Regions from separate parts of the Aeromonas sp. HMWF016 genome, predicted to be linked through region 1. Evidence: riboswitches for the same ligand, from Rfam matches in the RefSeq annotation. Region 1 holds a riboswitch; each other region holds the start of a gene.
The links. A riboswitch is a leader RNA that binds a small molecule or an ion and turns the genes downstream of it on or off. The one in region 1 is predicted to bind cyclic di-GMP.
Positions count from the first base shown of each region.

Region 1 (3,522 bases):
AAAGAGCGCAGGCTTGCCATCCACCGGGCCGTTGAAGTTGCAGGTCAGGTAGGCGACCGGCTTTTGCAGCGACCCATCCTGACGGTAGCGACGACCCAGGCAGACATCCATCCAGGCTCCGCCCCGCTTGTGCTCGCGGGCGTAGAGATCGAGATAGAAGCTACCACGCAGTTCGTCCTCGCTATCGAAGATGTCGTAGAAGCGCACATCCGGATGCCAGGTGTCGATGCCGAGGCGCTCGCGCACTTTCATGCCGAACACCCGCTTGACCACTTCGAACAACCCCTTCACCACCTTGTTGGCGGGGAAGTAGGGGCGCAGCTGCTCGTCGGAGATGGAGAATTTGTGCTGCTTGAGCTTCTCGGCGTAGTAGGCGAGATCCCAGGCTGCCAGCTCGCTCTGGCCGTGTTGTTCGGCGGCAAAGGCGCGGATCTCTTCCAGCTCTGCTTTGCCTTGCGGCAGGGATTTGGCCGCCAGATCGGTGAGGAAATCCACCACCTGGCTGGTCTTGTCAGCCATCTTGGTCGCCAGCGACAGCTCGGCATAGTTGGCAAAGCCCAACAACCGGGCCAGCTCGCTGCGCAGGGTGAGCAGCTCGGTCATGATGGCGGAGTTGTCCCACTTGCCAGCATTGGGCCCCTGATCGGAAGCGCGGGTGGTGAAGGCTTCATACATCTCGGCCCGCAGCTCGCGGTTGTCGGCATACATCATCACCGGCAGGTAGGAGGGAATATCCAGCGTGAACAGCCACCCCTCCTTGCCTTTGAACTCGGCCATCTGGCGAGCCGCCGCCAGCACGCTCTCCGGCAGACCGGCCAGCTCAGCCTCATCGGCCACCAGCTTGTGCCAGCCCTGGGTCGCATCCAGCACGTTGTTGCTGAAGCGGGAAGCCAGCTCGGAGAGGCGGGCCTGAATTTCGCCGTAGCGCTGCTGCGCCTCGGCAGGCAGACCAATACCGGAGAGGCGGAAGTCGCGCAGGGTGTTCTGGATCTCCTTGCGCTGGGCGCCGCCAAGCCGCGGGAAATCATCGCTCTCGGAGAGCGCCAGATAGGCTTGATAGAGCCCCTCGTGTTGACCGACATAGGTCTGGAATTCGGAGAGCAGCGGCAGACAGGCATCGTGGGCCGCGCGCAGTGGTTCGCTGTTGAGCACGGAGTTGAGGTGGCTGACCGGTGACCAGATCCGCGCCAGACGGTCGTTGACCTCTTCCAGCGGGGCGATCAGGCTGTCCCAGGTGTGGGGCTCGGAGTGCGCCAGCACATCCTTGATCTTCTGTTTGCAATCGGCGATGGCCTGCGTCACGGCGGGCTGTACATGATCAGGCTGGATCTGGCTGAAAGGGGGCAGCGAATCCATTGACAGCAAAGGGTTATTCATCCCGGTTACCTCTTGTTTGGTCTTGAACAGACCGCTTTAGCAGCTCTTCATGGTTCTCTAACATGTGGCCAAGTCACGCAATAATCAAGCTTCAATCCGCCTGTCGGCACGGTTTTCCCCTCTTTGTGAGCTCAAACACCTCTCTGCCAGACACTGGACGGCAACAGCATGAATAATCGGTACTTTTTTGCTCTTTTTACGGCTTTTTCAACTCTCGAACAACAAGGGAGCAGACCAAATCCAATCAACAAAGGAGTACATCACAACAGACTATCACCGGCCCTTTCCATGCTTGGAAAATAATTAATCAATAAGTTAATAACTAAAACAAATCATGCACATACGTTGATTAATTTGTTTTTAAGTGCATATCATAAGCAGCCTGTTACTCAGGTCACTTGATTCTCCGTGCCGCACGGAGAACGGGTGAAAAAGGCAAAGTGAACCGAAAGGGCACGACGCAAAGCCACCGGTCTAAGGGAGATTTCCTATGACAGCGGGGCTGCCCCCGGGAGCGTTCGGCCATAGCTGGACGCTCCGTTTGTACTGTATGGAGATATCAAGATGAACAAATTGAAGTTATCCCTGCTGGGCTGTCTGCTCGGCATGGGCGCCCCCATGGCGCAGGCCGCCTCGGCCGGTCAGGCCATGGTCAATCCCCAATCCGGAGTCGTCGTGGGTTACTGGCACAACTGGTGCGGTGGCTCTGGCTATCAGGGCGGTACCGCTCCCTGCGTCAAGCTCGACCAAGTCAATCCGCAATACAACGTGGTCGATGTCTCCTTCATGAAGGTGTATGGCAGCGATCCCATCCCCACCTTCAAGCTCGACCCGGCTACCGGCATGAGCGAGAGCCAGTTTATCGAGCAAATTGCCCTGCTGAACAGCCAGGGCCGCTCCGTGTTGCTGGCGCTGGGCGGTGCCGATGCCCATATCGAGCTGCGTACCGGTCAGGAGCAGGCCTTCGCCGACGAGATCATCCGTCTGGTGGAGACCTATGGCTTCGACGGTCTGGACATCGATCTGGAGCAGTCCGCCATCACTGCCGCCAACAACCAGACCGTGATCCCGGCTGCCCTGCGGCTGGTCAAGGACCACTACCGCGCGCAGGGGAAAAACTTCCTCATCACCATGGCGCCCGAATTCCCCTACCTGACCGCCAGCGGTCTCTATACCCCCTATCTGCGGGCGCTGGAAGGCTACTACGACTGGATCAACCCCCAGTTCTACAACCAGGGGGGCGACGGCATCTGGATCGACGGGGTAGGCTGGATCGCCCAGAACAACGATGCCCTGAAAGAGGAGTTCATCTACTACATGGCGGACTCTCTCATCAACGGCAGTCGCGGCTACTACAAGATCCCCCACGACAAGCTGGTATTCGGTATCCCGACCAATATCGATGCCGCCGCCACCGGTTACGTCAAGAATCCACAGGATCTCTTCGACGCCTTCAACCGCCTCAAGAGTCAGGGTCAGCCCCTGCGCGGCGTGATGACCTGGTCCATTAACTGGGACATGGGTCGCAGCGCGGCCGGTCAGGCCTACAACGAAGCCTTCATCAAGAGCTACGGCCCCTTCATCCACGAGCAGAACATCACCCCGCCGGACGAGAACGGCAAGCCGGTGTTCAGTGGCCTGAGCGATGCCCGCGTCAAGCACGGCACCCGCTTTGACCCGCTGGCCGGCGTCAGCGCCAGTGACAAGGAAGATGGCGATCTGACCAGCCAGATCCAGGTGGAAGGGAGCGTTGATACCCAGCGTATCGGCCTCTATCCCCTCACCTACAAGGTGAGCGACAGCGACAACCAGACTACCGAGCAGGTTCGCACCGTCGAGGTCTACAGCATGAAGCCGGTCTTTACCGGTATTGCGGACACTACTATCGAGCTCGGTACGCCGTTCAACGCCATGGCCGGCGTCAGCGCCCATGATGAGGAAGATGGCGATCTGACCGCCAACATTCAGGTCAGCGGCAACGTCGACAGCAGCAAGGTCGGCCGCTACACCCTCACCTATCAGGTGAGCGATAGCGCAGGCCAGCGCGTCACCCAGCAGCGCAACGTGACCGTCAGGGAGCAGGGCGCCATCTGTCAGAACAGCTGGGATGCCAAAAAGACCTACGTCGGCGGCGACATCGTCAGC
Region 1 covers NZ_CAWNWX010000054.1:10,417-13,938, reverse strand. The annotation lists gene prlC (oligopeptidase A) at 1-1,377, opposite strand, end outside; cyclic di-GMP riboswitch class I at 1,802-1,887, shown strand; gene AACS24_RS08045 (immunoglobulin-like domain-containing protein) at 1,942-3,522, shown strand, end outside.

Region 2 (3,522 bases), on a different contig from region 1:
CGGGCAGGGGATTTCGGTGGTGGATCGGGAGCTCAAGCTGGTGGCGTGGAACCGGCGCTACATCGAGCTGTTCCACTATCCGCCCGGGCTTATCCAGGCGGGGCGCCCCATCGAGGAGATCATCCGCTACAACGCACAGCAGGGGCTGTGCGGCCCCGGCGATATCGAGGAGCATGTGGCGCGCCGGGTCGCTTTTATGAAACGGGGCAGTGCCCATATCTCGGCGCGGGAACGTCCCGATGGGCGGGTGATCGAGATGCAGGGCAATCCCATGCCGGCAGGCGGTTTTGTCATGACCTTTACCGATATCACGCCATTCCGTGATGCCGAGCGGGTGCTGCGCGAAGCGAACGAACATCTGGAGGCGCGGGTCGCCGAGCGTACCCGCGAGCTCTCCGAGCTCAACCGCCAGCTGCTGCTGGTCAACCAGCAGGTGGAGCGGGCCAATCAATCCAAGAGCCGTTTTCTGGCTGCGGTCAGCCACGATCTGACCCAACCCCTCAATGCGGCCAAGCTCTTTACCTCCTCCCTGCTGGAGATGCTGCCTGCCGAAGAGGAGCCAGCCCGGATCGCCCGCCATATCGACGATGCGCTGGGGGCGACCGAGGATCTCATCAGCGATCTGCTCGATATCTCGCGCCTTGAGGCGGGCAAGTTCAAGGCCAAGAAACTCGACTTCGCTCTGCACGATCTGTTCGACAACCTGAAGGCGGAGTTCGGGGTACTGGCACAGGCGGGGGGGATCCACTTCTCGGTGGTGGAGAGCAAGCTGGCGGTGCACAGCGATGTGCGGCTGCTGCGGCGGGTGCTGCAGAACTTCCTCACCAACGCGTTTCGCTACAACCCGGGCGGTCGGGTGTTGCTCGGCTGTCGCAGGCTGGGGAGCAAGATCCGCATCGAAGTGTGGGACAACGGCCCCGGCATTCCGCAAGACAAGCAGGAGGCGATCTTCGATGAGTTCTCCCGCCTCGATCACTCCCGCACCGCCAAGGAGCAAGGTCTGGGTCTGGGGCTCGCCATTGCCCGCGGCATCTCGCTGGTGTTGGGTCACCAGCTCACATTGCAGAGCTGGCCGGGCAAGGGATCGGTCTTTGCGGTGACACTCAATCTGGCCACCCGGCCGGTCACGGCCCATCAGCTGGCGGCGCCAGTGGTGCGTGACAGCCAGCTGGAGGGGGTCAGAGTGCTCTGCATCGACAACGAACGGGATATTCTGATCGCCATGAGCACCCTGCTCGGACGTTGGGGCTGCGAGGTGCGCTGCGCCGTTGATCTGGTCGATGCCGAGGCGCTGGTGGCAGAAGGGTTTGTGCCGCGATTGGTGCTCTCGGACTATCACCTCGACGACGGCAAGACCGGGCTGGAGGCCATTGCCGCGCTGCAGCAGGCGTGTGGTGACGAGCTGGGGGGCATCATCATCAGCGCCGATCGCAAGAGCGAGTTGCAGGCGCAGATCCGCGAGCGGGGATACGGCTACATCAGCAAGCCGGTCAAACCGCTCAAGCTGCGCGCCTTGATGAACAGCTTGTTGTTGCCGGTGCAGTGAGCCAGCTCACAAAATTAATCAAATGCTCGAGGGAGGGGAGTGGCGCGAAAGGGGAAGGATAGAGGCTGATGTCAGAATAATCCTCACCATATCGAGCCAGTTCCCCTGAAACGAGTCCCATCACCTGTCATTTTTACTAGGTAGCACTTCGCAAATCGCCCCCCTATAGTCGGTGTGCGATTTTTCTTGTCGCGAATGAAGTGTGTTAAGGGCAAACCGGTCGAAAGGCCGGGACGCAAAGCTTCCGGTCTAAGGGTCAGCAGTACCTAAGATAGCGGGGCCACCACAGGTTGTTGCGCTCCTTTTGCCAAGGAGGAGCACTGCTGTCTGCGTTACCTGTCAGGCGCGTCGCCCTTTTCGTTGCAAACAATAACGAAATAGGGAAATACAACAAATGCCAAGTCCAAAACCAACCATGCTGGCCCTTGCGGTCGGTCTTTTCTGTACCTCTGCCGCCTATGCGGCTGCGCCCGGTAAACCCACTATCGGCTGGGGCCCCACCAAGTTCGCCATTGTCGAAGTCGATCAGGCGGCAACCTCCTACAACAATCTGGTCAAAGTGAAAGATGCCGCCGATGTGGAGGTGAGCTGGAACCTCTGGAGCGGTGACGTTGGCCAGACCGCCAAGGTGCTGCTCGATGGCAAGGAGGTGTGGTCAGGCCCCGCCGCCGCGGCAGGCACCGCCAAATTCAAGGTGAACAAGGGGGGCCGCTACCAGATGCAGGTGGCCCTATGCAATGCCGATGGCTGCACTCTCTCCGACAAGAAGGAGATAGTGGTCGCCGATACCGACGGCAGCCACCTGGCGCCGCTCAAGGCTGCGCTGCAGGAGAACAACAAGCCCTACGCCAACAAGTCCGGCAAGGTGGTCGGCACCTACTACGTGGAGTGGGGCGTCTACGGGCGCAAGTTCACCGTGGACAAGATCCCGGCCCAGAACCTGACTCACATCCTCTACGGCTTTACCCCCATCTGCGGCGGGGATGGCATCAATGACAGCCTCAAGGAGATCGAGAACGGCAACAGCTTCCAGGCACTGCAGAGAGCCTGTGCCGGCCGGGCCGACTTCAAGGTGGCGATCCACGATCCCTGGGCTGCCGTCCAGATGCCGCAAAGCGGCCTGACCGCCTATGACGAGCCCTACAAGGGCAACTTCGGCGCCCTGATGGCGCTCAAGCAGGCCTACCCCGACCTCAAGATCCTCCCCTCTGTCGGCGGCTGGACCCTCTCCGATCCCTTCTACTTCCTCGGCGACAAGAGCAAGCGCGATACCTTCGTCGCCTCGGTCAAAGAGTTCCTGCAGACCTGGAAATTCTTCGATGGCGTGGACATCGACTGGGAGTATCCGGGCGGACAGGGCGCCAACCCGAAACTGGGCAGCCCGAGCGATGGCGCAACCTATGTGACCCTGATGAAGGAGCTGCGCGCCATGCTCGACGAGCTGGAATCGCAGACTGGTCGCAAGTATGAGCTCACCTCCGCTGTCGGCGCCGGTTACGACAAGATTGAAGATGTCGATTACCGCGCGGTCCAGCAGTACATGAGCCACATCTTCATGATGACCTATGACTACAACGGCGCCTGGAGCAATACCGAGCTGGGTCACCAGACCAACCTCTACGCGGCGAGCTGGGATCCCAACACCAAGTACACCACCGACAAAGCGGTCAACCTGATGCTGGCGCAAGGGGTTGACCCCGGCAAGCTGGTGGTCGGTGCCGCCATGTATGGCCGTGGCTGGACTGGCGTGAGCGGCTATCAGGGCAACAACCCCTTCACCGGCAAGGCGACCGGCAAGGTGAAAGGCACCTGGGAGGATGGCGTGGTCGATTACCGTGACATCGTCAACAACCGCATGGGCAGCGGCTGGGAGAAGAGCTACGACGATGTGGCCGAGGCTCCCTATCTGTTCAAGGCTTCGACCGGCGATCTCATCACCTATGACAACGACCGCTCGGTCAAGGCCAAGGGGCAGT
Region 2 covers NZ_CAWNWX010000114.1:91,979-95,500, reverse strand. The annotation lists gene AACS24_RS20035 (hybrid sensor histidine kinase/response regulator) at 1-1,546, shown strand, start outside; cyclic di-GMP riboswitch class I at 1,747-1,834, shown strand; gene AACS24_RS20030 (glycosyl hydrolase family 18 protein) at 1,941-3,522, shown strand, end outside.
Region 2: linked by a shared signal. The riboswitch ahead of AACS24_RS20030 (glycosyl hydrolase family 18 protein) and the one ahead of AACS24_RS08045 (immunoglobulin-like domain-containing protein) in region 1 are both predicted to bind cyclic di-GMP.

Region 3 (3,522 bases), on a different contig from region 1:
TACTTGCCCTGCATCACGTGGGCCGGATTGTTGGGATCCAGACCCCAGGCCTGACCGTAGCTCGGCATGGTGGTGATCCCCAAATCGGCTGCGTGCTCCAGGTTCTTGGCATGCCACATGGGGACGGCGCCACCGCCGATCTCCTTGCCGTTCTTGTCCAGATCGTGCCAGATGTTGTCGATACCGACCGCACCGTTACCGCACGGAATAGTGCCGCCACCGGTACCCGGCTGACAATCGCTCTGGCTCGGCAGTGCTGCCTTGCCACCCAGACCGTGAGTGCCACCGCTGACCCCCTGCCAACCACGGGTGTAGTAAGGCACGCCCACGTTGATCTTGCCGGCCGCCAATGCGCCACGGAAGTAGTGGGCAGACCAGGCCGCGTTGAGGTAGCCGATACCGCCAAACTGGCTCTGGGTATAAACGCCCCAGTGGGCAAGTTCGGCATCCGCCTTATTGTCAAACAGGGCGGCGTTGTGACCGACAAAGTGGTTCCAGGCACCGTGGAAGTCGTAGGTCATCAGGTTGACGTAGTCGAGGTACTGGGTGACCTGGAAGTTCTCCATGCCGCGCAGCAGATAAGCCGAAGCCGGCGAGGCGATGGTCAGCATGTACTTGCGGCCATCCTCGCTGCCCGCCGTATCCAGCTTGCTGCGCAGGGTTTGCATCATCACCTTGTAGTTGGCAAACAGCTTGCCGCGGCACTGGTTGGAGAGCGGGAAGTCGTTGGGGTTGCCCGCATCCTTCATGGAGGTGGGGTATTCGTAGTCGATATCGACCCCGTCAAAACCGTACTGACGGATAAAGCTCACCGCCGAGCTGGCAAGCGCATTGATGCCGTCGGTATTGACCGAGCAATCGCCCTTGGTGGTGGCGGTGTAGAAGCCGCGCGTATCGGCCCAGCCCCCGACTGAGATCAGGGTCTTCACGTCCGGATACTGCTTCTTGAACTTCGACAGCAGGTTGAAGTGGCCCTTGTAGGCGAACTCCGGATCCATCTCGGCACCCGGCACGCCATCCCAGGTCATCTTGGTCGCCGAGTCATCCACCTTGATGGTGTGGCTCTGCTCGTCCACCGCTGCGAAGGCGTAGTTGATGTGGGTGATCTTGCTCCAGGGGATATCGCTCACCAGATAGGCGGGCAGGCCATTCTTGCCGGTGCGCCAGGAGGTGAAGTAGCCGATGACCCGGCGAGCATGGTCATCACCCATGCACTCGTAGCCATCCGGGCGGTAGATCTGGCGGATATCGCAGGAGAGGTTGCCGCCGGACGGCGGCAGTGCGGCCTCCTCGACAGTGACGCTCACTGCCGCTGACTCGCCTACCAGATTGCTCTTGTCAGTGGCAACCAGCTTGAGGGAGGCACTGCCTTTGGCATCGGGCGTCCAGTTGACCTGCCAGGGGGCGGCATTGTCTTCCCCTACCTTCTTGCCATCGACAAACAGCTCGACTTTGGCCACATCGTTGTTGGCATCAGTGACGTTGCCGCTCACCGCCACGCTGCGACCCAGCGTTACCTTGGCACCACTGGCCGGGCTGCTGATGCTCACCTTGGGCGCCTCTGGTGCTACCACGGCGGCAACGTTGAAGCTCGAATCCGCCTCGCTCAGTACCTTGCCATCCTTATCCAGCGCCCGCGCTTTCAGGGCGTGAGCCCCAACGCCTGCGGCACTCCAGCTGGCGCCCCAGGGCGAGGCGCTGGCCGTGGCCGCGAGTTTGCCGTCGATAAGGTATTCCACCCGGGCCAGCGCAGTGACCGGGCCACTCAGGGTCACCGCCAGCGCCACGCTGGCCCCTTCGTTGAAGCTGGCACCGGCAGCCGGCGAGCTGACGGCCACACCGAGCGCCGGTGGCGGTACTTCGCCGCCGTAGAGCTTCCAGGCATCCGCCCAGACCACACCGACACCGGGTTCATAGTGATAGGGTGATGCCCCGCACCAGCCCGAGTAGGGGAACTCTTTGCATTCATAGAGGGCGCCGGCATTGCTGACGATGTCACCGGCTTTGTAGGCGGTACCGGCCTTGTAGGCAGGATAGGCTGCCTGCGCCCAGGCGGGCATGGCAGAGATGGCCACCAGCACGGCAAGCCGGCTGGGCCTCAGGAACTGTTGCATATTGTTATCTTCCTTGTTTTGTCTTGGCATTGGTGACCAAGGCAAAGCACAAGCGCAACCTGCATGAAGGGAGGGAGACTACCGGCCATGGACTTGCCGCACACTGCCTCTTCACCCAGGGAAACCCCGCTATCTGGATCATTATCTGATCGAAAGACCGGAGGTATTGCGTCCCGGCATTTCAACCGGTTTGCCCTTTACCTGGGTTCCGTGAGGAACAAACCGAGTATAGAAAGCATGCAGCCGAGTCTCAATCTTCATTCTCGGAGAAAAATATGTGGTTGCCAGCAGGATCACACTTTCCCACCACGACAGCAGTTAAGTATTTTGTCAGTAATTTCAAAGTGTTAGCCAAGTCAAAAAACACCAACGCGAGCTCATTTGTATCCCTATAATGTGCGTTGGCTCACTGGTGTGACATGCCAGAAATGTGACAATGCGCGCCCTTGGTCAACGACCAGGACTATGGAAACACTGGCAAAAATAAAAAAGGAACTCTTATGAAAGGTACTCGCACCCTGCTGTCGCTGGCCGTGGGGCTGGCCCTCACTGCCCCCGGCGCCCACGCCGCCTTCGTCTGCCCCGCAGATCCGGCGCAACTCACCCCGATCCCGACCATTCAGGGAACAGGATCAGGGAGCCCATTTGCTACCGACACGGTGACCGATAAAAACGGCAACATTACGGGAAAAATCAGTCCGGGTACCTTCATGGTACGCGGTGTCGTCACCACCCTCGGCCAGAGCCTGACCAAAGGCTTCTATCTGACTGATCCGGCGGGAGATGGCAACCCGGCCACCTCGGATGGCATCTTCGTCTATCTCAATGACAGCAAACTTGCGGCCAACTACCCGACCCTCAAACCGGGGGCAGAAGTTTGCCTCGAAGCCAGGGTCGAGGAGTACTACGGCGGCACCCAGCTCAAACCCACCTTCGAGGCCAACAAGGCCCGCCTGCAGGTCACAGCGCAGGGGCTGACGGTGCCAACCAGCGTATTGCAGGTCAATGAAGGGGAGACGCTGGCGCAGGCGCTCAATCGCCACGAAGGGATGCGGGTACGGCTCGACAGCAGCAGCGATCTCCACCTGACCCGCAACTACGGTTTCGACTACAAGGTTTATCGCAACAACGTCGAGCTCTCCCACAAGGCGCCACTGCTCAAGCCGACCCAGATCCATGTTGCCAGCAGTCCGGCAGCGGTCGCTCTGGCCGCCAAAAATGGCAGCAACCGGCTGGTGGTCGAGTCTGATTACAAGGCGCCGGATGGCGTACTGCCCTGGTTCCCGGGCTGGGATGCCGATCAGGGCTATCTGCGTATCGGTGATCAACTGACCGGGCTGGAGGGGGTCATCGTCTACAACAAGGATGCCTTCCGTCTGGTGGTACCGAACGATGTCACCCTGAGCGC
Region 3 covers NZ_CAWNWX010000114.1:79,652-83,173, forward strand. The annotation lists gene AACS24_RS19985 (glycosyl hydrolase family 18 protein) at 1-2,114, opposite strand, end outside; cyclic di-GMP riboswitch class I at 2,231-2,319, opposite strand; gene AACS24_RS19990 (ExeM/NucH family extracellular endonuclease) at 2,615-3,522, shown strand, end outside.
Region 3: linked by a shared signal. The riboswitch ahead of AACS24_RS19985 (glycosyl hydrolase family 18 protein) and the one ahead of AACS24_RS08045 (immunoglobulin-like domain-containing protein) in region 1 are both predicted to bind cyclic di-GMP.